Regions from separate parts of the Levilactobacillus zymae genome, predicted to be linked through region 3. Evidence: predicted binding sites of a transcription regulator. Region 3 holds the regulator's gene; each other region holds the start of a gene.

Region 1 (9,940 bases), 1.2 Mb from region 3:
TTTCCTGGGTGTAGCCGTTACCGGTAAATTCACCGAAGCGTAACCGCCCGCCGTGGGTCAGGTGCTGGGTGTCCTTCATCCAGGCCGGGGCGGACCACGGTGAAGCGATGACCTTCACGGCCGGGTTGATTTTCAAGATGGCCTGCAGGACGGGGACGATGTGTTTCAGGTCTTTGGTAGCGTCCTTAGCCCCCGGTTGACCCTCCCCGATCGAGAACTTTTCCAAGGTCGCATCGTGTTCACCGGCTGGTACGTCGTCGTAGGTGTAGAAGTCTTGACTCTGGAAGTCACAGGACCCTAACGGCACCCGCACGCTGGAGAAGCCCCCCTGTTCGGGATCGAAGAGTTCGTGAAGCAGCTTGTCGCGTTGGGCCGCATCCAGCACGTCCCAAATCAGGTAGGCCGCCGAATCGGTGATGGCTGCCCCAACACCTAACCAGTCTTGATGCTGGTCGGTCGGATCGATGATGATCTTCTTCGCGTCCGCCGCGGCGTCCTGATAAGCCGGGGTGGCCAAGTGGTCCCGCCGTTGTGTCAGGTCCCCCGCCGTTGCTGTCCAAAATTCACGTTTAAATGATGACATCTTTATCGTCCTCCTCCGGTCCCACGTAACCAGAACCGACTCTTGTTGAGCGCCAGTGTGCGCTTTACACCCTCCATCGTAATGGCCCTTTCCGGACCCGTCTATCGTCTTGGCAACCCTAAATTTTTCCAAATGACCACTCGCCATTGTTCCGTGTGTCGAAACCTGCTAGGCTAAAATAAAGGAGGCGGTTGCATGGCTCAACAACCCCTATTTCCAACCATCGAGTCCGATATTTACCTCTACGGAGGCCACCTACAACGCAACCAAACACCTAGCTGGCACTACCCACGCGAAAAACACCAATTGTTTGAGCTCATCACCGTCTTTCAGGGCCAAGTGACCCAGTTCATGGGGACCCATAAACGACTCCTCCGCCCCGGAACGGCGATCATCATTACGCCGGAGACCTGGCACGAAAGTTTTAACTTTTGTGGCGCACAACTCCAGTTTTTCTGTGTGCACTTTAATATCGATGACCTGGCCCTCAAGGCTCAAATTATTCAAAAAGTCGGTAACACCGTGCTGTCTCCAGATACGGCTATCGCCCAAGCGGCTCAACGCTTTGCTCAAACTACGGTGGCCCTGGAAACGGTCCACCTCACGGCCACCGAGCAAAAACTACAAACGGAGATAGCGTTTTTGGACTTTATGCTCGTCTTAGCTCGCCATCAAGCGGTCTTGCCCAGTCAGTCCGATTACCCGGAGCATACCGTCGTTTTGGCTCAAAAGATGGCAAATTTACTGACCGCAGCAACTGGCGAACAACCCCCAACCTTCCTGCAGGTCTGCGCCCGACTCAACATCAGTTCCACCTACGGCCACCGCGTCTTCAAGCGGATCTATGGCATTACACCGCGTCACTATACCCAGACGCACCGCTTCAGCCAGGCTAAAACCCTACTCGCCATCGGGGCTAACTCGATTAACGACGTCGCTCGCCAAACTCACTTTAGTAGCCAGGCCAACTTCAGTAAGCAATTCAAACGATGGTCCGGCATGACGCCCAGTACCTTTCGCCGGACCATCCACCGCAATCAGTCCACGGCGGACTATTTACGACCCCATAGCAAAAGCGGCAACCGCTAACGATTGCCGCTTCTTCAAATCATTAGAGACAAGTCAAATTCGGTCCTCTACCGCTCGATGGGCTTACCCTGGATCTCCGCCTTACGAATCAAGTCACGGCGGGTCTGGTAAGGTAAGATTCTGGTCTTGTGGGCCACGCACCCATCAACGGTGCCACCCATGCCGGCCAAGAAGAAACTCATGGCATTCCAGATGGCTTGGGGCCAATCCGGATTAAAGTTCATCGCCAACAACACCAGTAAGGCGAAGAAGGCAAGGTCGATGAGTGCCAGTGCACCCTGGCGGTTTACCCGGTTAAAGTACGGATAGTTCCGCGTGAACAATCCGTCCACAACCAAGAGGGCCACGATGGTCCCCACAGCCATTCGTAAGGAATGACCCTGGTTAAAGTAGTAGGCCGTGCTAAACAAAATCATGAACGTTAGATAAAGCCAAAAGGCATGAAACGCATAACGCCAGTCAAATTTCATCGTGATCACCTCGCTTTATTCGGGAAAGACTCCCGCTAAATTAAGTGTAAGTTTATCACGTGAAATCCCTTCCTGAACACCACCGACTCTCCTATGGTTAAGACACCGGCAGTACTAACCTATTAGGCTGTAACGGGTTTCTTTGCGACTAGTATCCCAATGAAAACCATTACCAAATTTAACCTCAATGGCCAGATTATTTTTTCCTAAAGGTTCCCGTTTGGCCCAGCGACCAGACCATGGTGAGCCAAGCCACCGCACTGGTGACCACTAATACTGCCAACGCCGTTTGGGAACCACTCGCCGTTTTGAGGGCGGTCGTCGATCCGGCTACGGCTTGGCTGGCCGCGATGATGGCGGAAACCAGCGCCGTACCCACAGCACCGGAGAATTGTTGCAACGAATTCATCAATGCGTTCCCATCGGCCTTTAAATCGCCGGTGAGGTGTTGCAGGCCACTGGTCATCAGGTTCCCGAAGCCCAAGCCGATCCCCACCATGTAAATCACGTACAGACTGAGGATCAGCCAAGCGCTGAGGTGCTGAGCCAATAAAGTCATCCCCAGTAACGATAAGACGGCTAAAGCGAGCCCCAATAGAATAGGACGCTTAGCCCCGAAATGGTCCAAAATCTGACCACCGATGGGGGCAAAACAGGCGCCCACTGCGGAACCGGGTAAGACCATCAGCCCCGCGATAAAGGCGGTCTTCTGATCGACCAATTGAAGGTAGTTCGGCAGAATAAACGATAGCCCCAGCGACGCAATCTGAAGTAAGAAAAAGGCCAGCAAATGTCCACTAAAGGCCTTATTTTGTAAGGCTTGGAGGTGAATCAACGGCGTATCCAGATGCAAGGACCGGTGGCTGAAATAGGCCAGACCCACGAGCCCTAACACCAATGACCCCGTCACGGGCAAGCTCAACCAAGCGTGGCTGCTGACGGCACTAAATCCGTAAATCAGGCCGCCAAAGGTCACCATGATGCTCAACATACTCGGCCAATCAAAGGGCTCCGGTCGGGTTGGCGTGACCTGACGAATGGTCTTAACGCCCACGAAAAACGATGCGACCAGGAAGGGCACCAAGATCCAGAAGATATAGCGCCAATTCAGTGCGGTCACTAGGATACCGCCATAGGTCGGGCCGATTGCCGGACCAATTGCGGTCACCAGCGTCCCAATCCCAGTCATCAGCCCCAGGCGACTTAGCGGAACCTGCTCTAAGATGATGTTGAACATTAACGGCAGCGCAATCCCGGTACCGAACCCTTGAATGGCCCGACCGGTAAGCAGAAGGGGAAAATTCGGCGCTAATCCGTCAATGACGATACCGGCGATGAACAAGAGATTGGCCGTGATAAACAGCCGTTTCAGCGGGAAACGACGTTTGAGATAAGACGAAATGGGCACGATGCAAGCCACAATCAAAAGATAGAGTGTGGTCATCCACTGAACTGTGCCGGTGGTGATGTGAAATTGTTGCATCAGCGTGGGGAAGGTGATGTTCATCGCCGTTTCCACGATAACGCCGCTCAAGGACATGAGCCCGGTCGCGAGCACCGCGCCAATGACCCGCGGTTCGATGCGATCAGATTTTGTTCGACGAGTTGCCATGAAAGACGTCCTTTCTAAATTACCAATGTTTAATATTTTGCAGAGCCTGCCGAAATCCAGCCGCCGCCTCGCTTGAAAGACCGGCGACCATCTTGGCGTCCTGCTGCTGTAAGTGAGTCGTAATCACGGGGACCAGTTCGCGGCCCTTCGTGGTGAGTTCGAGTTGCCGCTTACGACTATCGCTGGCCGCGACCACCCGCGTAACCAGTTCACGGTCAACCATCCGCCGAACCAATAAGGACGCCGTCGACCGTTGAATCTCAAATTCACGTTCGACGTCGACCTGGTAAGTTGTGGTCGCCCCCCGCCGCGCTAGGTAATCAATCACCGACATCTGCATGCCGGTCAACCCGTACGGGCGAGCGAAGTTGTTCAGTTCCAGATTCATCTGATTGGTGGCGTCACGTAACAATCCGCCTAACCGTGGTGTCATGGTTTCATCTCCTTTTTGTTAGTCAGCTAACAATTATAACGCAATTTTCTGAAAATACAACGAGAATTATTGCCGCAGCCCATAAAAAAATTGCTGGTGAATTCACCAACAATTTTAAAGAAATTAAGGTATAGACCTGTATTTTTACCAGAAGTGCCGGTGGCGCAGGTACTGGGCAATTCCCACCATGAACCCCACGGTAATCGCGATGGTGAAGATCCACGAGATGGGGCTGTTGGCGATGGGCAGCTTCACGTTCATGCCGTAAAACCCGGTCACAATCGTGGGGATGGTTAGCACCAACGACCAAATCGTTAAGAACTTCATGGTGTCGTTTAGGTTATTGTTCAAAACATTGTTGAACGTACTGGAGATGCGATCCACAACGTCGGCCTCGGTAGCCGTCATTTCGGAGGTCTGCCGAGCTTCGATCACGGCATCCATCAGCAGTTCGCGGTTCTTATCCGAAAGCTGTTTGCCAAACGGCGTGTTGTCGAGATTAATCACCATCATGGTGTTGTTGCGTGTAGCGCTGACGAAGTAGGCCAGGCTTTGTTGCAGGTTGGATAGCGCGATTAAATCCTTGTTGTCGGGCGATTGATTCAATTGCCGGTCCAACCGATTCTGTTCCGCATTGATCCGGCGAATCGGATCGATGAACTGGTCAAAGAGGATAAAGAAGCTAATCAGCACGAACTGGTTGGTATCCATAATGGTCTCCCGTTGCAGCTTCTGCTCAAGGAGTTCATTGACCCACTGCGTTCGCTTGGTTGTAATGGTGAAGACCCGGTTCCCCTTTAGTAACAACGTAATCGGTCGGGTGATCGACCGCTGGGCCACTTCGTCAATCACCACGGGGACGTGGAGGACGAACAGCTGGGTGTTGAGGTACTCGTCGCGGTCATAGTGGGAGCGCTCATTTTCATCGGTGACGTAGGTCAAAATCTCGTCGGTCAACCCGTAAGCCTGCTGGAGCTGTTGCCGATCGGCATCCTGTTCCACCAACGTTTCGACCCAGACCAGGCTTTGGTCGTCCGTTCCCAATTTGCGTTCGACAATCATATGCGCGTCCTCCATCTTTGCTAAATATAAGTTTAGTGTACCACGCGTCCTGTAAAAAAGTGATGCCGGTCGCTAAACCCGCACCACTTTCCGTCAAACTTAATGAGTCTCGTGTGCCAATTGTCCCACGTAAGCCGTTTCCTGGGCCATGACGCGGTGACGTTCCTTCTCGTTGTACCACGGCGAAATCGTGAAGGCCAAGATGTCGTTAACCAGATAGATGGAACTATTGATGAACATCGCCAGCGTGGCCGACCCCTGCCGGAAGGAAATAAACCACAGAACCATCTGGGCCAACCCCGAGGCTAACCACCAGATATACTGGTTGTTGAACCGCAAGAAGCAAATCACCCCAGCGGTCAGGCTAATGGCAAAACTGATGGCATCGATCCAGGGCCGCGGGTCGTCGGTAAAGGTCCCGATTCCCCAACCGGAGACCAAGTAAATGACCACCGTCGACGTCAGGGCAATTACCCAGCTACGCCCGGTAAAGCGCCGAATCTTGGCGGCCATGTTGACGTTCCAGTTGGCACTGATCAACACGGGAATGTCCAACGTGGCCACGTAGGCCAGTTGTTCGAAGATGCTGAGATAGTTTTTCGCTGCGTAGCCGGTAATGATAAAGCAAATTGCTGACAGCACCCCCAGGACCCCGTTGACGGACTTAGCCGCGTTAATGGCCAAGACGCACAGGACACCCAAGGTGGTGCCGATAAAGGTCAGGATGGTGAGCGGCGTGATGGCTTGGCCGACCAGCGTCATGACCTGACAACCCAGGCTAAAGAAAAATAAGTAATAGTTCTGTTGGGGCCAACCCTTTAATTGGTGGGCCAAAAACTGAAAATAATGTTGCATGCGAAAAACGCTCCCTCATCGTTTAATTCGCCACATGTGGTGTTTTATCCGGATTGTTTTTTAAAATAAGCACAATATATTGTGTGTTGCTTTTTGGGCAACGATTACGATTATAGCATGAAAATCGTCGCTGACCAGACCGTTGGTTAAATTGTTTCATGCCTGATTGGGGATAAGAAAGCGATATCATCTGCCAGGTCACCGCTGTGAAACAGCCTGACGTTAATTTGGCTTTCCTCACACAATTGATAATGTGGGGTAATCTGCTGCTAAAAAAATAGCCTTCCATAAGGAAGACTAGTGATGGATATATAACATTTTACTTATCGAAAGCTATTCTTGTTTAGCGTCAGCCGTTCCCCTAGCCGTCACCGCAGCTAGCATTTGGGTCAATTCACCCATGGTCAACGGACTGCCACTATCATCCAACGCAACGGAACTCATCAGCTTGGTGGACGATTGCAACACCTTATAACAATCAATTTCCAATTGTTCGCCACTGGCCGTTAACGATAACGGGCGAACCCGCCGGTCGGTTGATTCATAACTTTGTACCACGTACCCGCGCCGAATCAATTGAGAGATCCCTCGCGAAACGGCCGCCCGGGAAATCCCCCGACTGTCCGCCACCGTGGCGGACGTCAGCTTACCCGGTTGCGCCAGAATTTGGTGTAGTATTGCGAATTGGTCCACCGAAATCCCCGTTATTCGTTGGAACCGCGTCGCCGACTTTTCTAGCTCACGCTTTAAAGCCATGTAAGCTTCAAAAAAACTTTCTGCATGTACAGTCTTACTCTCTGCCATTGTATCAGATCCTTATCTCCGCTTATCGGTCAGGGGTCCAAAGATGAACATGGCCGACTAATGATTAAATAATTCACAACCCCATAAAATTATCTATACAATTGATAATAAAGAACATTTAGGTAAAAAGCAAGGGCTATACTCTTAAATTCCGTATAAAAGTGATATCGTAAACCTTTTCAAGGCCACGAGATTTTAGTCAGATGTTAAGCTCGTCTTGCTTATCCCAGCTGGCGAAGGTGATACAGTCGGGCTTCCCAAGGTTGAATTTGTTGGGCATCCGAATCTGAATCAACTAACAAGTTGGTTAAAATAAGTTCACTGGTGGTCAAATCAAATTCCTGAGTCGTCGCAATTTGACTACTCATGTTGACCATGACCAACCAATTGTCACCATTGTATGTTCGCCGGTAAACATACAATTGATCATCGTACGTATCAATGAGTTCGTAACGCCCCGTTTGCAAGGCCGGTACGGACTTTTTCACTCGAATCAACTGTTGATAAAAGGTTAGCACCGAGAGCGGATCGTGGCTTTCGCGCGCCACGTTCCGGTGCGTGACGTCCGGGCCCATATCGATCCACGGCTTTACGGTGGAGAAGCCACCGTACGCTTTGCCGGTCCATGGCAGCGGCGTCCGGGCATTATCCCGACTCTTGGCTGCTAATTGTTGCAGCACCGTGGCTGCCGGCACTCCCGCAGCACGTTGCCGTTGGTAGTAATTGCAGCTATCCAGGTCGCGGTACTGGTCAATCTTGGTGAATTCGGCATTAGTCAGTCCGAGCTCTTGCCCCTGATAGATAAACGGCGTCCCCTTCATCAACTACCACATCCCCAAGGCCTGAGCCGAACGGCGGGGATAGTCGACCGCGTCCCCGTAATAGGACACGGCTCGCGGCAAGTCGTGATTTTCAATAAATAAGGCACTCCAACCGTGTCCCTCTAAGGCAACCTGCCACTTGGTCAGGTTGGCGCGTAATGCGGCGACCGGCAGCTTCGGTTCGGCCATCTCCCAAAAGTGAACGTGGTCAAATTCCAACAACAGATCGAAAAAACCGGTCTGGGGGTCCAACCATTGTTTAGCCGTTGTCATATCGACCCCACCGGCCTCCCCAATCGTGAGCAGCTGATTAGCGGTCAGTACCGGTCGGAGCGCCGCCAGATACGGGGTCACGCCCGCCAAGTCCTGGTAGTACCCCGTGCGTGGGTTCGCCACGTCGGCAAAATCGGCGCGCTTCTTGAGGTGGGTGACCCCGTCCAGCCGAAACCCGTCCACTTGGCGATCCGCCCACCACTGAATGATGGTTGCCATCTCGTGTTGCACCCGCGGATTTTCCCAATTCAAGTCCGGTTGGGCCGGAGCAAACGAGTGCAGGTAGGCCTCGTGCGTCGCCGGATTGGCCTGCCAAGCCGACTCACCGAACACGGACTGCCAATTGTTCGGCGGCGTCTGTCCGTCGCTGGGTTGCCAAATATAGTAATCGTGGTACGGATTAGTCCGGCTTTGTCGCGCTGCTTGAAACCACGGGTGTTGATCCGAGGTATGGTTCAACGCCAGATCGATGACCACCTTGATTCCGGCGGCGTGCAGGGCCGCCACTAAGGCATCAAAGTCAGCTAAGGTTCCGAACTGCGGGTCAATCCCACAGTAGTTGGTCACATCGTAGCCACTGTCCACGTGCCCGAACGGATAAAAGGATGCTAACCAGACGAAATCAACCCCCAAGGCCTGCAGATAGGCGATCTTAGCTTGAATTCCCGAGAGGTCCCCCATCCCGTCTTGATCACTATCCAAAAAGCTTTGTGGGTAAATCTGATATCCTACGGCTTGGCGCCACCATTGCTGCGCATCGGTCATGGCCATCTTCCTTTCGTGGACTGCTAGATTTGCAACCGGTTGTTTTTACAATATCGAATCGTTTGCATTCGCTTTCAATTGTAACTTTTATCGCCGCGTTTGTCCGCTGGATTATCGAATTTTATGGTCGCGCTTCGCTTGTTGATGATACGCCACCCCCCACCCCGTCGTCTAGGGGTTTTGCTTGATTTTATGAAATCTCGTTGTAATTAATATTATACTAATAGAATATTTCGTTATAACTTATCCAGCAAAAACGCCCGGTCCGCCGCAAAAGCCGGGAAACCGAGCGCTCATTCTAATCTCTGACGGAAAGTCACTAGCCAACCAGTTCTCGTCAGCCAGCGCTATACCCTTTCAACATAAATCGAGATGGGTTAATCAATTTTACGTTTGGGATTCAACAAATTCATCGGGTCAAACAAGGTCTTGATCTGGTGTTGCAGGTAGTCCACGTTGTCCCCCAATTCGGGATTGTTCCACTGGTTCTTCATCATCCCCACGGCGTGTTCGCCGGAGATGGTCCCGCCCAGTTCCAGGGTCTTCCGGAAAATGCGTCGCAGGGCCTCCAGCACGGCCGTCGGGACTTCGGGTTGGTCTTGCGGCCACACGAAACTGGGGTGCACGTTGCCGTCGCCCGCGTGCCCGGCGGTGTAGATTTTGAGACCGAGGTCTTGGCCCACTTGCTGGATGTAGTCCATCATCGGTGCCAACTGGGACAGTGGCATGGCCATGTCTTCCATCAAGTGATTCTGACCCGCAAAGACGGCCGGTAACATGTCGCGGCGCAGTTGTTCCAACTGCGCCTGTTCAGCGGCGTCGGCGGTCACCTGGACGTGTTGGCCGTGGTACTTGGCCAAGAGGTCTTCGAGAACCTGGACGTTGTCGTCGCTACTGCCGTCTAACCGGAAAATCAACATGGCCCCGCTATTGTCGGCGTAGTGGGTCTTCTCGTAGCGGTCCAACGCAATCACGGTGTTGCCGTCCAAGGCTTCCAACATGGTCGGGTAGACCCCGGACATCCGAATGGCGGTGACACCCTGAGCCAACGCGGCCATGTCCTCAAAGAAGGCCAGGCCCATGATCGACTTTCCCAGCGGAATCGGCATTAATTTGACCGTAATTTCGTAAACGATGCCCAGCGTGCCCTCGGAGCCCACGAATAACTGGGTC
Region 2 (9,940 bases), 1.6 Mb from region 3:
GGACCACTTGGCGTTCTTGCGCAGGTTGAAGGTGTAGGTCTTGCCGCCGTTAGTGACCTTGGTACTGGTGGCTAACGCGTTCTTGGGGGTCCCAGATTTGTTCAAGCGGTACAGCCCTTCTTGGGTGTTCTGTAAGACCGTGAAACTCAGGGTATCGGTGGCCTTGGGGATGTCGTTAGCGGCTAATTCGGAGCTAACGGTCCAATTCAATTCCTGTTTAGCGGCGTACTTGGCGTTGCCACCGTTGCTGCTGGACTTGGCCCCACAACCAGCCAGCGTGAGTAGTGCGAGTGTGGATAATCCTAAATAAATTCCCTTATGTTGCATGAACGCCATCTCCTCTAGAAAACTAAAAAATCGTCCTTATGTTTGATTACATAAGGACGATTACTCGCGGTACCACCTAATTTCACGTTGAACTCACATTCAACATCTCCGTAACTTCTGTTGCCAAAAGTCGGTGGCGTTAACGGGCCACAAGTCGAAATGGCGGCTTGCACCGCGCATTCTGCCAGCCAGGCTCATCTTCGTCGTTAAGTTGTAAGCCACCTTCTCAGCTACCGGTGGTCTCTTTGCTTAGCGGAAACGACTACTCTTCCTGGCGTTGCTTTAGTTATCTGTTTTTCTAATGTGACTCTAACAATAGCCTGAGGAACGGGACTTGTCAACCAGAAAATTCTAATTTTTTAAAGAGATAACTGCTAAAAGCAGGGCTATACATAGAAGTAATGGATGAAGATATTTATTAAAAAACACTAATTAATATTAGCGATGGGGTGCTGGGTGGGTTAATTAATAATTAAACTACCCAATCCAGTTATAATTATAGTTGAGGACGGGTTTGCGACTGTTGTAAGTATAATAATGACCGTGCACAGTGGCCTTTAACCCCCACTTTATTAGCATTGAAACGGCGAACGTAGATCGTTTGGTGTTTACCGGTGATGGGTTCGTTGTAATATAATTTATAGGTTTTGTGACCTAATGATTTGTAGTATCTAACATGGCTGTAGTATGTATCGGCATAGGTTGAGCCGCTAGCAAAACCGTGCTTCTTGCCCCAATAAAGGCGGGCATATTCGTAGGTTTTACCCTTAATGGTTTGGAACTTGGTATGCCGTTTGAACTTTCCCAATAGGGCCTTGGGCATCCCTTTATGGGTCGTGGCAGCATTAGCGGTAGTCACGGGAAACGCGGGAGCCACCAATAGGGCACTGGCGATAACTAGCAAGATATGAGATTGAGACATGAGGACACTCCTTCATTGAGTAGCTGGACGGCGACAATACAAACCAGGTGGGACGACACGGTTAGCCAGACCGGATAATCCCGTAAAACGCAGGTTAAGCATAGTTGGTTGTGATTAATAAGTCAATCCATCTACTAAACACATGATTGATTACACATCTGGTGAATGGAATCTCAACAATTACTTTCGAAAATAACTGGTTGCGGTTAAAGCAAAAATGGCCATTATTCCTAAACTTGGAATAATGGCCATTTAGACGTTAATGTTTATAAACTGGATACGTGCGAGTAAGCAGGATTAATGCACTAATTTATCCCACAACACCACGTCGCCGGTCTGTAACGACTGGGGGACGTTGATGATGCGTTGGTTGGAGCTGCCTCGGAATTGCAGACTGAGATCTTTCTCAGTTTCCAGAAAACGCCCGTCGACCAGGATGTCGATTAGCGACAGGAGCTTTAATTTGTCGTCAGAATCCTTTAACAGTTCGTCCCAGTAGTACCCCGACCAGGACCAGATATCCTTGGTGTGGCCGAATTCTTGGCGGACGCGTTCGCAGATGCGAATGGCGACCTGGGTGTTGAGGAAGGGTTCACCGCCCAGTAAGGTTAAGCCCTGGACGTAATCCTGGCTGAGGTCTTCAATGATCTGGTCTTCCAGGTCTTGCGAGTAGGGTTGACCGTAGTGGAAGTTTTGCGCCGCCACGTTGTAACAGCCCGGACAATGGAAGGGGCAGCCGCTGAGGTAGAGACTGCAGCGGACGCCTTCACCATCTACGAAGTTAAAGGCCTTGTAATCCGCGACGTATTGCTCACTTAAGTTCGCGGCTAACCATTCTTTGGGCATCGGATTGTTTGGCTTTTTCGTAGGTTGCGGCATGTTTAATCATCTCCGGAGACATATTTTTGCGACGGGACGCGATTTCCACGTGCCGTCCGTGAACCATCGGCCGTTGTTGGGGGTTGCCCAGGTAGCCGCAGGTCCGCTTGACCACGTCACAGAACTTGGGATCGTGGTTGCCACATTGCGGGCAGACGAAGCCGCGGGCCGTGGCCGTGAATTCACCCTTGAACCCACACTTGAAGCATTGGTCGATCGCCGTGTTGGTTCCTAAGTAACCCACGTGGTCGTAAGCCCAGTCCCACACGGCTTCGAGGGCTTTGGGGTTTTGACGCAGGTTCGGGTATTCGCAATAGTGAATGAAGCCCCCGGAAGCGTACTGGGGATAGACCTCTTCTAGGCCCAGCTTATCAAATGGCGTGGGGTGCTTGCGGACGTCGTAGTGGAAACTATTGGTGTAGTATTCCTTGTCCGTGATGTCGGCGATGCGGCCAAATGTGGCGATGTCGTCGCGGCAGAAGGTGTCGGTCAACGATTCGGCCGGCGTCGAATAGAGGCTGTAGTGGTAACCGCTGGCCTGCGCCCAGGCGTTGCACTTTTCGCGCATGGCCCGGACCACCTTTTCACCAAAGGCCCGCGCGTCGGGATTGTTCTCCCAATTCGGCCCGAAGAAGGTGGTGCAGACCTCGTAGATGCCGATATAGCCCAGTGAGATGGTGGCCCGCTGGTTCTTAAAGAGCTCGTCGACCGAGTCGCCGGCCTGCAGCCGCTTGCCAAAGGCACCGTACATGTACAGTAGTGGGGCGTTTTCCGGGCGGGCCTGCTTGGTCCGTTCGATGCGGTAAGCTAGGGCTTGGTGACAGGTAGCCATGCGTTCTTCGAAGATTTCCCAGAAGAGACGTTGATCGCCGTGCGCGGCTAACGCAATTCGCGGCAGGTTGACCGTGACCACGCCTAAGTTCATCCGCCCGGAGTTAACTTCTTGGCCATTCTCGTCGCGCCAACCTTGCAGAAAGGACCGACACCCCATCGGCGTCTTGAAGCTGCCGGTGAGTTCCTTGATCTTGTCGTACATCAACAGGTCGGGGTACATCCGCTTGGTCGAACATTCGATGGCCAGGGCCTTGATATCGTAGTTGGGGTCGCCGGGTGCTAGGTTCAGCCCGCGTTTCAGGGTGAAAATCAGCTTGGGGAAGATGGCCGTGCGGTGTTCGCGGCCCAGTCCCTTGATGCGGATCTCTAAAATTGATCGTTGGATGGCCCGTTCGATCCAGCTGGTCCCCAGACCAAAATTAACCGTGGTGAACGGCGTTTGACCCTGGGAGGAGTACAAGGTATTGATTTCGTATTCCAGCGCCTGCATGGCGTCGTAGATGTCCTTCTTGGTCTTGCTACGCGCGTAGTCGTCCCGTTTCTCGGCGGCCACCCACTTCTCGGCATCGGCGAGGTGCTTGCGGTAGTTCTTTTCGGCGTAGGGAGCCAAGAGTTGGTCGACCCGGTTGGCCGAGCAACCGCCGTATTGCAGGGAGGCCACGTTGGCGATGATCTGCGACATCTGCGCCGTGGCGGTCTGAATCGAGTTAGGCGTTTCGACCTCGGCGTTCCCAATCTTATAACCGTTGGCAAACATGCCGTCGAAGTCGATCAGACAACAGTTGGTTTCCGGCGTGACCGGGGAATAGTCCAGGTCGTGCCAGTGGATGTCGCCACGCAGGTGGGCCTTAGCCACCAGGTCGGGGAGCATCTGTAGGCCCAACGCCCGGTTAGCCGCCCCGGCTTCCAAGTCACGTTGGGTGTTGAACACGTTGCTGTCCTTATTCGCATTTTCGTGAACCACGCTATCGTCGCGGTTGAAGAGTTTTTCGATCCGTGCCTGAACGTTAGTGGCTTCGGCAAACCGGCGTTTTTGGGTGGTGAAGACGTCCTGGTAACGTTTGGCTGCTGGTGCCAGGTTGAGCTGCTCAAAAACCAGCAGTAACGTCGCGCGGAGGTCGCGTGTGTCGATTCGTTTGGCCGTCTGGTAATGGTCCACCAGGGCCTGCTTGACAGCGTGTTGCTGATCGGCGTCGAGTGCTAGTTGTGAAAGCACGAAATTTAATTTATAGGGATGGAATTTGGTCTGGGTGCCGCCGCGTTTGATGACCGGCAGTCCTCGTAATTGGTCTAAAACATCCGTTGAAGTCGTCTGCATGCAATCCCCACTTTTCTGTCAAAATAGCCGTCGTCACACAACGATTTGTGTGACCGGCGGTAGCTAATACTATATATGGTAGCTCATTTTTGATTCTTTGCCTATCGGGTTTGTCACAGAGCCCCAAGAATGGTTAAGGGGTCATCTCCGGCTAATTCGTTTTCAGGGTCGAAAAAAGTGCCGGGGTAAGCCCCGCCAAGACCGTTCCGGAAATTCACGGGAGTGGTTAAACCAGCCGATGATTTTCAAACCAGGGAAATGCGACATTGACCAAACCACTACCACCCCCAGATTATTTTTGCGCAAAAAAATAAACTCTCTGATACCAACTGGGTCATCAGGGAGTTTAAGTTATGCTAATTCTGCGTTGTAGGGAATCGGTTTACTGTAGTAGTAGCCTTGGGCCATCTGTGCGTTATATTCTTGGGCTAAGATTCCGTCTTGCTTATCTTCGATGCCTTCCAGAATAAAGTCTAGCTGGTAGAGATCGGCAATCTTGCGCCAGGTCTTTAAGCTATCCAGCAGTTCGTCTTGCCGGTGTTGTAGCCGGAAGTTCTGCATGGCAAACTTGATGGTGTCCATAAACGGCATGATTTCCTGAGTTCGTTGGCCCCAGGGATTATCGGTACCGACATCGTCGAGACTGAGTTTGATCCCAAATGCACGGTAAATGGCCACGTACTTTTGAAGTTCCTCGAGTGTGGGGGCTTCGGTTAGTTCAATGACCAGGTTGAGTCCCTTGACGGACTTGGTGAGATGGATCAGGTTACCAATCGTCAACTTATCGGTAAATTGTTTACGGTTGAGGTTGAATGAAATCGTTGGATTGTCCCGGTGATCCCGAAAGATGTTGACGATTTCTTGATAGGAGAGTGAGACTTGTTGTTCCATCGGGATAGCGTCAAAATTGGTCGGTGTTTCCCAATAATCATGACAATACGACCGCAATAGAAGCTCGTAACCCATCAGCTTTTGCGTCATCGCATTCACTTGGGGTTGGACAAAAAAACGATACATATACATTAAGGTCCCCTTTTCTATAAACTTTTAAGGTATAAATATTTGCGACCATTATACCGCATAATCAATCAAACAATTAAAATATTGGCTGGCCAATCTGGCTAATGTGTAACGCTGTTTCGGGGAGAAAACGTTTTTTTAAGCGAAAAGCCGATAATTGCGATTGATGAAAACGATTTATACGTGGATTGAAAAAGTTATCATGGAAAGGGATATACAGTTATGCATCTTTATTTTTCCTGATGAGTTTAAACGCAATCAAACATTGGGGGGCGCACGTTGCGGCACCAGCTATTTGGTGAGACCAAAAAAGTCCGGGCGTTTAGTCCCAGACCTGGTGGTGCATTGACCTAAATTCAAAGGTTCAGTTCGTACGCGAGACGCGCGTTGTCCTCGTGATTGGCGGCCGGTTCGTCCACGTAGATTTTACCGCGGTGCTGGTAGCCGAAGCTGGTGGCTAATCCCTGCATCCGTTGGTTTAACGCGTGGGTGTCGATCCGGAAGTTCCGGATGCCTTGTTGGTAATACTGGCTGACCAGGTTCGAGAGAAAGACCGAACTGAGGTGCTGACCGGCAAAGGCGGGACCAATCGCAATGCGGTGAATGGTCATGTAGGGATCTACCGTATTGGCCCAGTGGCCCCCGGTGATTTCGCGGTAGTTCGGATCGTCGGCCACGATGGTAGTTGCCGTCCCAGCGACCTGATCGTCGACGATGAGCACCCAGCAATTTTGGGCGGCGATGTCGCGACGGAGGGTGGTTTCGTCCGGATAACCGTCCTGCCACTGCGGACTCCCGTCGGCCTTGAGCATGGCCTTGGCGTGGTCGATGATGGCCATGATGGCCGGTAAGTTCGCTGGGGTGGCGCGTTTGATGTACTTTAGACTCATAAGTGAAACCTCCCTAAATCAATAGTTTGGTTACTAGAATACCACGAACGCGGGGAACCGGAACGAAAAGTTGGAGCTAAAAGCTTCTCCTGGGCGGACGAAGAAGGTACACTGGGCACGACTAAGAAAGGTGGGAACCTAGATGGAGATTCGAGAAGCAACGGCTCAAGACGTTGCGGCGATTGCCCGAATTCACGTGACCAGTTGGCGGGTCGCCTATGCTGGTAAGTTACCCCAAACGGTGGTGGCCCAACATAGTTACGCCCAACGACAGAAGCTGTGGCAGCAACGTTACCAGACAGACGGGGTCCTGGTTGCCGAAGACAATCAGGTGATTCTGGGCTTTATTGCTGGGGGACCGCAGCGCAGCCACCCAGCCATAAATGACACGTATCCACAGGAAGTCTACGGCCTGTACGTCGATCCGGCACGCCAGCAACGGGGTGTGGGGTACCGTTTGTGGCAAGCCCGGGTGGCCGATTGGTCGGGCTGGACCGCCGATTGCCTAGCCAGCAACCATTCGGCGCTACGTTTCTATACTCGCCAGGGCGCTCAGCTGGTCCAGGCAGGGGAGTACGTGGCGGAACGGCAGACCTTCCCAACTAGGGTGCTAGGGTTTCAACGTCCCGTAGCAACGGCGCAGGATGAAGAATCGGCCACATGACCTGAAGGACACCAAGCGGTAGCGAAATTTCCCGGGTGGGGTGTTTCGCTACCGCTTTTGGTGAGGCGTAGTTAACTGACGGAACTTAGCGCAGCTGTTGTTGCGCGGCGGCCAGCATTTCCGCCGTCTGGTCGTTTAACAGGGGTGGCAATTGATCGAAGTCGAAGTATTTCAGGTCCAACGTTTCGTCGGTGGCGTGCTCGAGCGTGTGGCCGCCGATGGGCGCAACCAGGTAAAGCTGGCAAATCACCTGGGTGACGTCGCCGTTAGGGTAGCGGGTCTCCCCTTGGTCAAAGACCCCGAGCGACTTAACGATTTTTACGTCGATGCCGCTATCTTCCTTATATTCGCGCACCATGGCCTGGGCGTAAGTCTCGCCGTATTCTAAGTACCCGCCAGGTAAACTCCAATTATGGGTGTCGGTCCGCAGGTTTAACAGGACCTGTTGCTGATCGTTGAGGAGGACGCCTCCCGCGGCGTTAAGGATGATCGGTTTGTGGCCCACCAACGCACGAATTTCTTGAATGTAATTTGCCATGAACGTCCCTTCGCTTTCTGTCTGAATTAGCTTCAGTTTACGCGAAAGTCAGGGGAAAACCAAGTCATCTCACGGTGGTGCGGTTTAGCCATCGTCAACGGTCAATGCCGGTTATCTGGGGCTAGTCACGTGGGCACTGGTTCGGTACACTCGACCTAACGAGAAAAGGAGTGTGGAGCCATGACACGATTAGTCACGCAACACCCGCAAGTTTACTTGGCGGGACCTTGGTTTAGTGCGGGGGAACCGGAACGGTTGGCCCGGTTGGAAGCCCTGATGGACGACCTGCAGATTAGCTATTATTCACCGCGCTTAGACGGAATCGATCTGACACCGGACGCCACGGATGCCGATCGCGAGGCGGTCTTCATCGACAATACGGTTCATCTGAAGGCCGCTAAGCTGGTGTTGGCCGCCATTGACGATAACGATACCGGGACCATCTGGGAAACGGGGATGGCCTTTGGTCGGGAGATTCCGGTGGCGTACTATGCCGAAACCTTGCGCGACGGGGAGACCTTTAACGTGATGCTGGCGAAGTCGGCGGTGGCCGTCCTCCAGAACCTTTCACAGGTCAAGGCCTTCTTACGGGAGCCAACCACCGATCAGTTTGCCTACCACGGGGCGATTCGCTAGGTCGCCACGGCGAGCGCGGAACCAGTTGCCGTTGGACGCACGGTTCAACACCCAATATTTGGCGACACCAACGAGTCTGGGACTTTTGTCCAGACTCGTTTTTTTACTGCGCAGGTTGGCCGCCACGGGGACACGGTGCGGTCGCCGATAGTCCTTGGTCCAGTAGGTTAACGGATCGCTACTTAGACAGGTTATTGACGTTACTAACTAAAATACATCAAGACCGCACGTAACGGCCTTAACCCCTAAGTCGGACGGTCACTGAGCGGTGTTCATTGGAACAAACCTTAGGGCCACAGTTGGTTCGGCTATTAACCATTAAGGTTAGCGGAAAGACGAAAGGTTTGCGGCTGAACTAGTCATCGGTTAAATTTAAGGCAATGTTAGAAAAGGTAAGCGGGTGGTGAAATAACGGGATTACACAATTCGCCCTAGATGGATATGCTTAATTTATGAAAGCGATTACATTTAAGGAAATAACTAGCCGCATTTAAACTAATTGGGGGAGGTTTCATCATGAAGAATTGGCATTTATGGAAGCAGCGGGTTTCTTACGGGGCTACCGATATGGCCGGAAACCTAATTTGGCAGATTGTGGGTCTGTACTTACTGTTCTACTACACCACGGTGTTAAAGATTTCGCCCGCTTTCGTGGGGACGTTATTCTTGGTGGTTCGGGTGATTGACGCCTTTGACGGGTTGTTCTTCGGGTACCTGATCGACCATACGCATTCCAAGTACGGGAAGTCGCGACCCTATTTCCTGTGGTTCGGGATCCCGTTGGGGCTGTTGACCATGCTCTTGTTCTTCAACCCGTCTTTTGGGGGGAGCAAGGTCTTTCAACTGACCTGGATTTCGATTGTTTACACGTTGTTTAGCCTGGTCTATTCGGGGGCGAATACGCCAATCACGGCGATCCTTCCCGCACTGACGAACGACCCGGACGAACGGACGAATCTAGCTAGTGCCCGGATGGTGATGACCAACATCGGGACGGCCGTGATTGGGGCCATCTCCTTACCAATGGTCGCTAAGTTGGGGAACGGGAACAGTCAACTGGGCTGGTCCGTGTGGGCCGTCATCATCGGGCTGGTGATCATGGGCCTGTTTACGTTGGCCTTCTGGAACCTAGAAGAAAATGACGAACTTCCAGTCGAGGAAGCCGAGGCGGAAGGCGTCCAACTGCAGAGCCACTTATCCGTGAAGGACTCGCTCAAAGGGGCGATTAAGAACAAGCCGTGGGTGATTCTCAGTATCTGCTTCATCCTATTACAGACCTTTTGGGTGATTCGGATGCAAACGGCCGTCTACTATTTAACCTACGTTTACCGGCGGGCCGACCTGGTGGGGGCCTTTAACGGGCTGATTATTGTGGCCGTTTTGGGGAACCTCTCCGTGCCCCTACTCAGCAAATTCATGAAGCACCGGAACGTGATGATTGTATCGCTGGCAACCTTCGCTATCGGGGAAGCCTTGATGCCCCTGGGCGTGGCCTTCCTGTTCATCGGAACGGTGGTTGCAACGATTGCGATGGGGGCGGCCTTCTCGATCTCCTTCGTGATGATCGCGGATACGGTTGAATATGCCCGGTCCGAAATGCACATTGATGAACCCGGGATCCTGTCCTCCGTGCCCATGGTGGGGGCGAAGTTAGGGATGGGTCTCGGTGGCGCTTTGGCCGGTTGGATCTTATCGTGGGGCGGTTTTAACGCCGACGCGAAGGTTCAGGGCGCCAAGGCAATCACGGCCATCAGCACCAGCTTTATCTGGTTACCCGTGGTCTTGGCTTTAGCCATCGTCGCCATTCTCCAGTTCTATAAGTTAAACGAAAAGGAAGTGGCCTCGGCCGTCCGGGCGGCTGCGGCCAAGGTCGAAGCTGACCAGGCCGACACGCCGACGGCAACGCCGGAAG
Region 3 (9,940 bases):
GGCAATTCCCGGTAAGAACGGATGTGGTGGTTGTAAATCTGAATGTGGCTTGGGCAGTTCATTGGCCGCAATTCCAGCATTTCGCCATCACCCATGTCCATTGGTGGGAACATGTCTTCACGGTAGTGAGCCCAGTGACCAGATTGCTTGTAAAGGTCCAGGTTAGCTAGCACTGGGGTGTACACGTGTTGGTAGCCGTTAGCGACTTCCTTGTCGATGATGTAACGTTCGATGGTCCGCCGAATCGTGGCCCCGTTTGGCATCCAGTAAGGTAAGCCGGCCCCGACCTTAGGATCAACGAAGAACAAGTCCAATTGGTTCCCGATGACCCGGTGATCCCGTTCGCGAGCTTCTTGCCGCTTAGCTAAGTCGTCCTTTAAGTCGCCATCCTTGAAGAAGACGGTCCCGTAAATCCGTTGGAGCATTGGGTTTGAGGACTTGCCTTGCCAGTAAGCGCCGGCAACGGACAATAGCTTAAAGTGCTTAACGTCGCCGGTGTTGGCGAGTTGGGCCCCATCGCTTAAGACTTGGTAATCCCCAATCTGTAAGAACGGTACTTGGTCGCCAGCAACCGCCTTGATCAACTCGGTGCTGAACGGATCATCCTTGGCTTGGGCCAAAGCATCGTCCTTGCTTAAGGAGATCCGCTTGATGTCTAACTTATCCTTGGCTAATTTTTCAATGACCACGGCCAGTGCGTCCAGTTCGTCGGCACTAACTTGTTGGTCGTCCTTGTCGGTATCCACGTAGAAGCCGTCTTCTTCGGCACTAGCAGCCCCCAAACGGATTCCTGGGAAGTCCTTCTTTAACGCAATCCGGAGCAAGGCTGCGGCGGTGTTGCGTAACACCCCTAAGCCCGCGGCGTCGCTCTTCGTCACAATTTCGATGTCGCCGTCGCCCTTCAGTGGGGTCAGGTAGTCGACCAAGTCACCGTTATACTTAGCGGCAACGGCCTTCTTTGCTAAACTAATTGAAATGGACTTGGCAACGTCTTGCGGCGTCGTCCCTTCGGCGAAGGCTTGTACCTTGCCGTCGGGGAACTTGATAGAAATATCTGCCATAATATCTGATCTCCCTCTTCTGTATTTGAGTAGCTACGCAAAAAGTCCCCAGCATCCAATTAAGGACACTGGGGACGTCAATAACGTGGTTCCACCCGATCTTCTTCACGGAGACTGCGCCCCCGTGAACTCTAGTCGTCGATAACGGAACGGACCGGCCGAAAATTTCCTTTCGACTGCTACAAGAGCGGTAATCCTAGCGGGCGTTTAAGGGAACTTCCAATCAAGGTTCCCTCTTCCTGGAAACGTCACCGCTAAAATCGTATCTCTTGTCTAAGCATTTGTTGCCTCAACGTCTATTAAACACTCGCGGCTACCCCTTGTCAAGGATAAGTCGTCATTTTTATTGTGGCCGGCGATTTGCTCCCACCATGACGATTTCTCGCGCTAAGAACCGAATCCGTTGCATCAATCGTTGGGCCTTCAGGGGTTCGTCATCCCCGCGCGTGGAGATTCGTAAGTGTTCGTTTTCCAACTGGGCCATGGAGAAATTCGAACTGAAAAACGTCGGCAACTCCTCCTGCATCCGGTACTCTAAGATCACGCCCAGCACGTCATCGCGGACCCACGCGGACATGGCGTCGGCCCCGATATCGTCGATCATCAGGATGGGCGCTTTTTTAATTGCATCCAGTTTGTCACCGACCCCGTTTTTGGAGATGGCGTTTTTCATTTCGACCGCAAAGCTCGGAAAGTGAACCAGCGTACTGGAAAACCCATCGGCGGCCAATTGGTTGGCAACCGCCGCTAGTAAGTAAGTTTTCCCGACGCCAAAACTCCCCGACAGGTACAGGGCCTGGTGGCGATGGTGGGGACTGTTCTCGTAATTATCGATAAACTCCGTCGCTGCCATTAAGGCTTCCATACGGTTGTTATCGTTATCGAAATTATCCAGCTCCGCATTACGGATATCTTTCGGCATCGCAATGGCCCGCACACGGCGTTGTAACTGCTGCTGCGCCTGTTTTTCCATGGTTGCTGCCGTCGGGACGTAGGCGACGTCGAGCAGATGGTTGGCAACAATCAACCGGGGTTCGTACCCCGTGGCAAAGGTCTGACCACCCTGCCGCACTTTATCGCGTTCCGTGACAAACTCGTAGATTTTTGAAGCCGAACGGACCAAAACGTCCTCCGCAAGGTCGGCCTGGTTAGCCTGAATAAAAGCCGTGACCTCCGGATCGGCAAACGCCTGGTCCATCAACTGCCGGTAATTACGATTCAAATGGCGCTTACTCATCATGTCTTGCATCGTTTTGCTGATATCTTCCATCAGGATTCCTCCTTTCCTTCACGCCGCTGTTTAAACCGGGCAATCCGGTCGGCGAGTTCTTGCTTCTGTTGGGCCGTATACTGGGCTGGTTTGCCCGTCGGTACCGGATTGTCCTTCGTCGGTTTTTTCGCCCAATCCGGCAACGTTTCCTTAACCGTCGGGGTCCCGCGCCGACTGCCCGTCCGGCGGGATTTAGGCTGTTGCGCCGCCCTCTGTCGGTCACGGATCTTGTCAATGGCCTGCGTGGGCGTCTGAATTCCCGCCTTACTCCAATCGTTTGCGATGGTATCCAAAAGATTCTTATTCAGCGTAGCCCGGTCCTCGTCGACCAACACGTGGTAAATCATCAGGTTAAGTACGCTGGTGGGAAATAATTGTCGACTCACTAGGTCCCGCACGATGCGCTGCTCGCCATCGGTAATAAAGCCCCCGGTCTGCTTCTTAATCGCTTGTAAAAAATTGACGGGGGGTGTGGCCGTGGCTACCTGAATCAACGCCTGCTGGGCGGACGTCGTGGTGGTCGCGGCTGCCGGCGGTGTCACAGCCGCCTTAACGGTTTGCCCACGGTGAGCTTGTCCAAACTGCTGGGCAATTAAGCGTTTGAATTGTTCCGCGTCAAATTGGTTGGTCGCCAGATTAGTCGCTTCTCCAATAAACCGTGCCATGGTGGGTTCATCGATCCCGTAAGTGGCGTGTTCCGTTAAAAATAACGCTCGGTGAGTCTGTAAGGCCCGCGTATCCACGTACGAATGTTCGAGAATTTGGCCCAGCAATTGCCAATCAAAGTCCGTGGCCACGTCCCCCAGTTGTGGGGTCGCGGGTGTGGCCTGAAAGTGTTGGCGACTACTCGTCACCGCAGCGGGTAGCTGTTTGAGCTCTCCCCCCACTACCTGAAACACGTCCAAAAAGGTCTTGGTGATATCTTGACCGGAAGTTGGCGCACTGGCTAGGGTGTTTTGGGTCACCAACTCCCGGTAAAAGTCCTCCCCCACGGCGTCTAAGAGTTGCACGCTTAACAAATCGTCGTTAAAAAAGGCCGTCGGTAACAACGGGGCGTGCAGCGTATAGGTAAACGTGGTGAGCTCATCTACCCGGTCGACCGTGGTGGTCAGTAAGCCCGTGGCCTCCAAGCGAATTCGAGCATCATAAAAGTGCGCCAAGTCCACGCCCAACGTCGCTAACAAGACCGCGTGGCGGTGGAGGTGCTCCCGTTGGGGTAACCAAAAGAGACCGCTAAACGCTCCAGCGGCCAGCGGTCCAATCACGGGTTGATACAGCTGACTTAACGTCTGCCAGCTTTGTTCCGTTAGGCGATCGGCTAAGCGAACCACGAAGCCCGTTTTGGGACTTAATTGGTGCCAAGAATCCTCCATTGCCTACTTCGCCTCACTTTGCCCCTTTTGGTGATGATTTTGATCTGCTTTCAGTTTGTCCTTATCCAAAATATCCTTCAATTCGTTGAAGAACACCCCGGTATCCTTGAATTGCCGGTAAACACTAGCAAACCGGATATAGGCGATTTCATCCACGTCGACCAGCCGGTTCATGACGTACTCGCCAATCACCTGACTTGAAATCTCGTTAACGCCTAGTGCTCTAATCTTGTTTTCCACTTCGTCGACGATGGCGGTCATGGCGTCCATGCCCACCGGTCGTTTTTCAGCCGAACGGATAATGCCCCGTAGGATCTTTTCGCGGTTAAACTCTTCGCGCGTCCCGTTTTTCTTAATCACAAGTAACGGGGTAACTTCCACGCGTTCGAACGTCGTGAACCGAAAGCCGCAGCTCTCGCACTCCCGACGGCGACGAATCACCCGGCCGTCGTCGGTGGGACGACTATCTACGACCCGGGAGCCATTGTGATGACAGTGCGGACACTGCATAATTGGTCACCTCATTTTACTTTAAGTGTACTGGTTAAAATTTATTCGCGTCAAGCCATTTTACCACTTGTTGGTGCGTTTGGGTAATGTCCCCGCGATTATCAATCACCGTGTCCGCCGCCGCCACCTTCCGGGCAAGCGGCCATTGCCGGTCAATGCGGGCTTGCGCTTCGGCCGCCGACAACCCATTACGGGCCATCAGGCGTTGCTTTTGTTGCGCGGGCGTGGCCACGACCACCATGATTTGATCGACCCAGTCTTGCAGATACCCCACCTCAAATAGGGTCGGCGCGTCGACCACCACTAACGGGGCTTCGCGCCGACGGTACTCGGCCAGTTGACGGCGAATCTCGGCTTGGATCCGCGGCGTGGTGATCGCCGTAAGCCGGGCTAACTGGGCCGGATCGCTAAAGACCAACCGGCCCAACTTGTGCCGATCTAACGTCCCATCGGCCTGGAGATAGTCGTCGCCAAAGGCCGCTGCAATCTCTTCTAGCCCCAACGTCCCGGGGGCTTCCACGTCGCGAGCAATCAGGTCCGCATCGATAATGGGAATGCCGGCTTGTTTCAGCCAGGCACTCACAGTCGACTTTCCGGTGGCAATCCCACCGGTCAATCCCCAGACTCTAGTCATCGTCAAACATCCCCTCGGCCGATGGTGGTAAGGGCTGGCAGTGCGGGCAATAGTGCGTCCCTCGCTGGGCAACCTTGATTTTCACGATTTCGGTGCCACACCGATCGCAGGGTTCGCCCTCCCGACCATAGACGTGCAGATCGTTTTGGAACTGTCCGGCTTCCCCGAAAGCCGTCGAGAAGGAGTGCACGGTGGTACCGTGCCCGGCAATGGCCTTCTTGATTTCGGCGATGATGGCCTGTCGCAACGTTTCCAGTTGGTCGGTCGTGACCGTGTCCACCGGGGTCAGCGGATTAATCTTGGCTAACCAGAGCACTTCATCGGCGTAGATGTTGCCCAACCCCGCAATGCGCGACTGGTCCAACAAGAACGGCTTGATGATCTTATGCGACTTGCCGAAGATCTTTTGCATGTAGGCTAACGTCAAGGTATCGGCCGTGGGCTCGGGGCCCATCTTGGCTAACGACGGCAGCGCTTCGGCCTCCGTGCCGGTCTTGACTAACCGCATCCGGCCGAATTTGCGGGTGTCCGTGTAGCGCAGCTCCCGCTGGTCGGTCAGGTGAAAGATCACGTGGGTGTGCTTGGTCACGGGACTACCCTCGGGTTGGACGTCGTACTTGCCCTCCATCCGTAGGTGCGACACCATGGTCAACTCACCGCTGAACCGAAACAGCAGGTACTTGCCCCGCCGGTCAATTTTTTCAATTTGGCGACCGATCAGCTCGGCCGTAAAAACTTCCGGCTCGGGCGTGACCATCTTGGGGTAAAGAACCTCGACGTGGTCAATGGTGGCGCCAGCGACCAACTGGGTCAGCCCGCGCCGAACCGTTTCAACTTCTGGTAATTCTGGCATACGTTTTCCTTCTTTCCGCCTACTTCACGTCGTACCAGGTCGGCCCATAGTGGCTGTCGACCTTCAACGGAATCTCCAGTTGCACGGCCGAATCCATGATCTTCGGAACCAGCTTTTCCAGCGTCGCCATTTCCTCGGCAGGGGCCTCGAAGATCAGTTCATCGTGGACCTGTAAGAGCATCGTGGCCTGAAGATCCTTGATGGCGTCTTCCATTCGGATCATCGCAATTTTGATGATGTCCGCGGCACTCCCCTGGATGGGGGTGTTCATGGCCGTCCGTTCGGCAAAGGAACGTTGGTTAAAGTTCCGGGAATTGATATCCGGCAAATACCGCCGCCGGTGCGCGATGGTCTCAACGTAGCCTTGTTCGTGCGCCAGCTGGACCATCCGTTCTGTATAGGCCTTGACGCCCGGATATTCCTCGAAGTAGGTGTCAATAAATTGTTTAGCTTGTTTGCGGGGAATGCCAATGTTTTGGGACAACCCAAAATCACTGATGCCGTAGACGATCCCAAAGTTGACCGCCTTAGCTTGCCGCCGAATGTTCGGCGTGACTTCCTCATCGGGACCCAACTTAAAGATCCGCCGGGCGGTGGCCGCGTGAATGTCTTGGCCCTCACGGAAGGCTTCCTGCATGTTGGCGTCGTGACTCATGTGGGCCAACACCCGTAGTTCGATCTGCGAATAGTCGGACGAGAAGATCTGCCAGCCCGGATGCCGCGGAATGAAGGCCTTGCGGATCGCCTTCCCTTCCTCGCTACGGACCGGGATGTTTTGTAAGTTCGGGTCCACGGACGACAGCCGGCCGGTCTGGGTCAGCGTCTGCAGGTAGCGGGTGTGGACCTTGTGGTCGTCGGGGTGAATCACCTTCAGCAGGCCTTCCACGTAGGTCGACTGGATCTTCGCAATCTTGCGGTACTTCAAGATATTCTCGGCGATTGGCGCGTCGGCCGCCAGCTTCTCCAAGACGCCCACGGCCGTGGAATATCCGGTCTTGGTCTTCTTGATCACCGGTAAGCTCATCTTTTCAAACAAGATGTGGCCCAGTTGCTTGGGTGAACCGATGTTGAATTCTTCGCCGGCCTCGTTGTAAATCGTTTGTTCAATCTCGGCGAGTTGTTCGCTGAACTTGCTGCCCATGGCCTCGAGTTCGCTGGCGTCCACCGTGATCCCGGCGATTTCCATCCGGGCCAACACGAAGGCCATCGGGAGTTCGATCTCCCGGTACAGTTTGACCTGGTCGTTAGTCTCCAGGTCCTGGAAGAGTTGGGCCTTGAGGTGTTCGATGGCCCGGGCCTTGCGGGCTAAGTGGGTGAAGAAAACGGTGTCGTCGGTCGGAATTGCGCGCTTGGCGCCCCGCCCGTAGACGTCTTCGTCGGTCTCGACCTGATCGTAGCCGTGTTCGGCGGCCACTCGGCCCAGGTCGTTACTGTTATCGTAGGTGTTCAGCAGATACGAAGCCAACAAGAGGTCCCCGTCGACGCCGGCTAAGGTGATATTCAGCCGGTTTAAGCCCACGTAGGTCCGCTTGGCGTCAAAGACCTGCTTAGGCCGTTGGGCGTCTTCCAGGTAGCCCTTCAGGGGGTCTTCTTGTAACAACTGCACGTCGCGGCTGACCCACCAGTGGTCCTGAGCGCCAATCACGAACCCGGCAAACTCGGCCAGGTGGTAATTATCCCCGTCCATTTCCAGGTAGAAGGCACACTCGCCGTCCAGCTGAACGCTACTGAGGTTCGCGGCTGTTAACTCGGTGTAGGCGATGTCTTGTAACCCGGGTAAAGCGCTGGGCGTTTCACCGTCCACGGATAAACCCTGTAAGAACTTACGAAAGTCCATCTGTTGGTAAAAGGCCACTAACGCGTCCATGTCAGGGCCGTTGTAGACCAGGTCGTCTAACGTTAGTTCGACCGGTGCGTCCCGGTTGATGGTTGCCAACTGCTTCGACAGCACGGCGTTATCGTGATCTTCGATGAGGTGTTCCTTGAGCTTCTTGGCGGTGATCTCGTCAATGTGATCGTAAACGCCCTCGACGCTGCCGTACTTGTCAATCAAGTCGACGGCCCGTTTCGGCCCCACCCCGGTCACGCCGGGATAGTTGTCGGACGTGTCGCCCCGTAGACCCTTGATGTCAATGATTTGTTCGGGCGTCACGCCCAGTTTTTCTTTGACATAGGCTGGCGTGTAGTGTTCAATTTCGCTAACGCCCTTCTTCGAAATCGCCACCGTGGTCCGCTCGTCGGCCAGTTGGGTCAAATCCCGGTCTCCGGTCACAATCGTAGTGGTAAAACCGGCCGCCTCGGCGCGTTTGGCCGTGGTCCCGATGATGTCGTCGGCTTCGTAGTTAGGCAGTTCGTAGGTCTTGATGCCCCGCGCCGTTAACAGCTTCTTGAGGTACGGAAATTGCTCGGACAGTTCCGGGGCCGTCTTGGCTCGGCCGCCCTTATAGTTGTCATACATTTTCGTTCGAAACGTCACCTTACCGGCATCGAAAGCCACCAGCACGTGCGTGGGTTTAACGTTGTCTAACATGGTCTCCAACATCGTATTGAAGCCGTAAATGGCATTGGTGTGTAATCCCTCACCGTTGGTAAACCGGCCCAGGGAATTATACAAGGCAAAAAACGCCTTAAAGGCCACACTGTTCCCGTCGATCAATAATAATCGTTTCTCCGCCATAATGGGCTCCTTTCACGCGACTTAACCGCCCGTCGCGTTCGCATATTCTGGGTCTATTTTACCAAAAAAACGGGCAAACCCGAAACAAAACCTAAGTGTCGCGCGATAAAAAAAGCCCCGGCCCGCGGCCGAGACTCTTAATCCTTCATTTCAACGGGCCTTAGTCGCGACTGCCACCAAAGATTCCGAAGATTTGTAACAGTTGTAAGAACAGGTTGACGAAGTCCAGGTACAGTTGTAAGGCCCCGTTAATGGCGAGTCCCGTCATGGATACCTGATCCCCGTATTGCAAGTACATCTTTTGCATCTTCTGCGTGTCCCAAGCGGTCAAAGCCGCAAAGATAATCACGGCGATAAACGAGAAGATCAACGCAACCATGTTGTTCTGTAAGAACATGTTGATGATCATGGCCACGATCAACCCGATCAACGCGGCCGTGGCTTGCGTCCCAATCCGGGATAAGTCGCGCTTCGTCGTCAACCCGATGGTCGCCATGGTTAAGAACACGGCGGCACTGGAGACGAACGCCCCAGCCATCGCGGCGCCGGTGTACACGTAGGCGTACATCGACACGACCGCCCCGGTCAAGACCGCGTAAATCATCAACCCGACGATAGCGGTGGTTGGCCGCTTCATGGACTGACCCGAGATCACAAACGGTAAGATAAACCAAGCAATCAGGGCGATCAACATGCCGCCACTGCTCATCCGCACGTTGCTAGCCACCATCAGGTAAGCCGTCAAGGCGGAAACTAAGACTGAAGCCCCCATCCAACCGAACATCCGGGTCAAAAAGGCGTTCAGGCCGACTTGGGTATTAATCGTTTCACGGGGCTGTTGTTGAAAATTGTTCATAAAAGCGCTCCTTCTTTCAAATCAATTCCCGACTTAGCTACTGAGTAAACCAGTAGCCACTCTTTAAATTTACTAAGATACATTCTACCAAATTCAATCGCAAAGGGCCAATAATCTATCTGGATTGTGCGATTATTGGTCAGGATTAGTCACAAAATGGCCAGCCAGTTAGGTCGTTGACCTACTGAGCGCCGGGTACCAGGCACCGGACTTGCCGGTTTCTCAACGTGACGCCCGGTGCGGGTTCCACTGGTCAAAAAAGGGACGGCCGCAGCCATCCCCCTTCGTCAGTTAACTTTAGTTGTTTTTCAGTGATAAATGACTCAGTAATTCTTCGTAGGACCGTTCGTACTTTTGCACGTCACCGGCACCCATGAAGACCACCACGGCATCGTGGTAATCCAGTAACGGCGACATGTTGTCAACCGTCAAGATTTCGCCACCCTTAGAGATCTTCGCGGCGAGGTCCTTACTGGACACGGCCCCGTGACTTTCCCGCGCCGAACTGAAGATGTTGGTCAGGTAGACCTTATCCGCTAAGTTCAGGCTCTTGGCAAAGTCGTCCATCAAAGCAATCGTCCGGCTAAAGGTGTGTGGCTGGAAGACGGCAATGATTTCCTTATCCGGGTACTTTTGCCGTGCGGCATCCAACGTAGCCTTGATTTCGGATGGATGGTGCGCGTAATCGTCGATGATGGTCATGTCG

The links. Region 3 encodes NrdR, which represses ribonucleotide reductase genes. Its sites were predicted from a motif close to ACACNATATATNGTGT; they were not measured.
Region 1: a site for NrdR is predicted at 6,174-6,189, ahead of pnuC (nicotinamide riboside transporter PnuC). Genes of this name have one in related genera too.
Region 2: a site for NrdR is predicted at 4,347-4,362, ahead of nrdD (anaerobic ribonucleoside-triphosphate reductase). Genes of this name have one in related genera too.

Annotation. Positions count from the first base shown of each region.
Region 1 is NZ_JAVLAS010000001.1:616,148-626,087, reverse strand. Features, by position in the region: gene RI501_RS02775 (glycoside hydrolase family 30 protein) at 1-583, opposite strand, end outside; gene RI501_RS02770 (AraC family transcriptional regulator) at 779-1,672, shown strand; gene RI501_RS02765 (hypothetical protein) at 1,720-2,142, opposite strand; gene RI501_RS02760 (DHA2 family efflux MFS transporter permease subunit) at 2,339-3,754, opposite strand; gene RI501_RS02755 (MarR family winged helix-turn-helix transcriptional regulator) at 3,774-4,187, opposite strand; gene RI501_RS02750 (magnesium transporter CorA family protein) at 4,332-5,249, opposite strand; gene pnuC (nicotinamide riboside transporter PnuC) at 5,349-6,104, opposite strand; gene RI501_RS02740 (MarR family winged helix-turn-helix transcriptional regulator) at 6,438-6,908, opposite strand; partial or broken gene RI501_RS13800 (alpha-glucosidase) at 7,130-8,767, opposite strand; partial or broken gene RI501_RS02725 (FAD-binding oxidoreductase) at 9,145-9,940, opposite strand, start outside.
Region 2 is NZ_JAVLAS010000001.1:209,414-219,353, reverse strand. Features, by position in the region: gene RI501_RS00885 (peptide ABC transporter substrate-binding protein) at 1-327, opposite strand, end outside; gene RI501_RS00880 (hypothetical protein) at 824-1,249, opposite strand; gene nrdG (anaerobic ribonucleoside-triphosphate reductase activating protein) at 1,547-2,128, opposite strand; gene nrdD (anaerobic ribonucleoside-triphosphate reductase) at 2,061-4,280, opposite strand; gene RI501_RS00865 (EAL domain-containing protein) at 4,632-5,297, opposite strand; gene RI501_RS00860 (GNAT family N-acetyltransferase) at 5,657-6,190, opposite strand; gene RI501_RS00855 (GNAT family N-acetyltransferase) at 6,333-6,854, shown strand; gene RI501_RS00850 (NUDIX hydrolase) at 6,940-7,392, opposite strand; gene RI501_RS00845 (nucleoside 2-deoxyribosyltransferase) at 7,573-8,028, shown strand; gene RI501_RS00840 (MFS transporter) at 8,545-9,940, shown strand, end outside.
Region 3 is NZ_JAVLAS010000001.1:1,843,257-1,853,196, forward strand. Features, by position in the region: gene thrS (threonine--tRNA ligase) at 1-1,061, opposite strand, end outside; gene dnaI (primosomal protein DnaI) at 1,405-2,331, opposite strand; gene RI501_RS08640 (replication initiation and membrane attachment family protein) at 2,331-3,704, opposite strand; gene nrdR (transcriptional regulator NrdR) at 3,708-4,214, opposite strand; gene coaE (dephospho-CoA kinase) at 4,249-4,848, opposite strand; gene mutM (bifunctional DNA-formamidopyrimidine glycosylase/DNA-(apurinic or apyrimidinic site) lyase) at 4,841-5,701, opposite strand; gene polA (DNA polymerase I) at 5,721-8,378, opposite strand; gene RI501_RS08665 (Bax inhibitor-1/YccA family protein) at 8,539-9,234, opposite strand; gene murC (UDP-N-acetylmuramate--L-alanine ligase) at 9,532-9,940, opposite strand, start outside.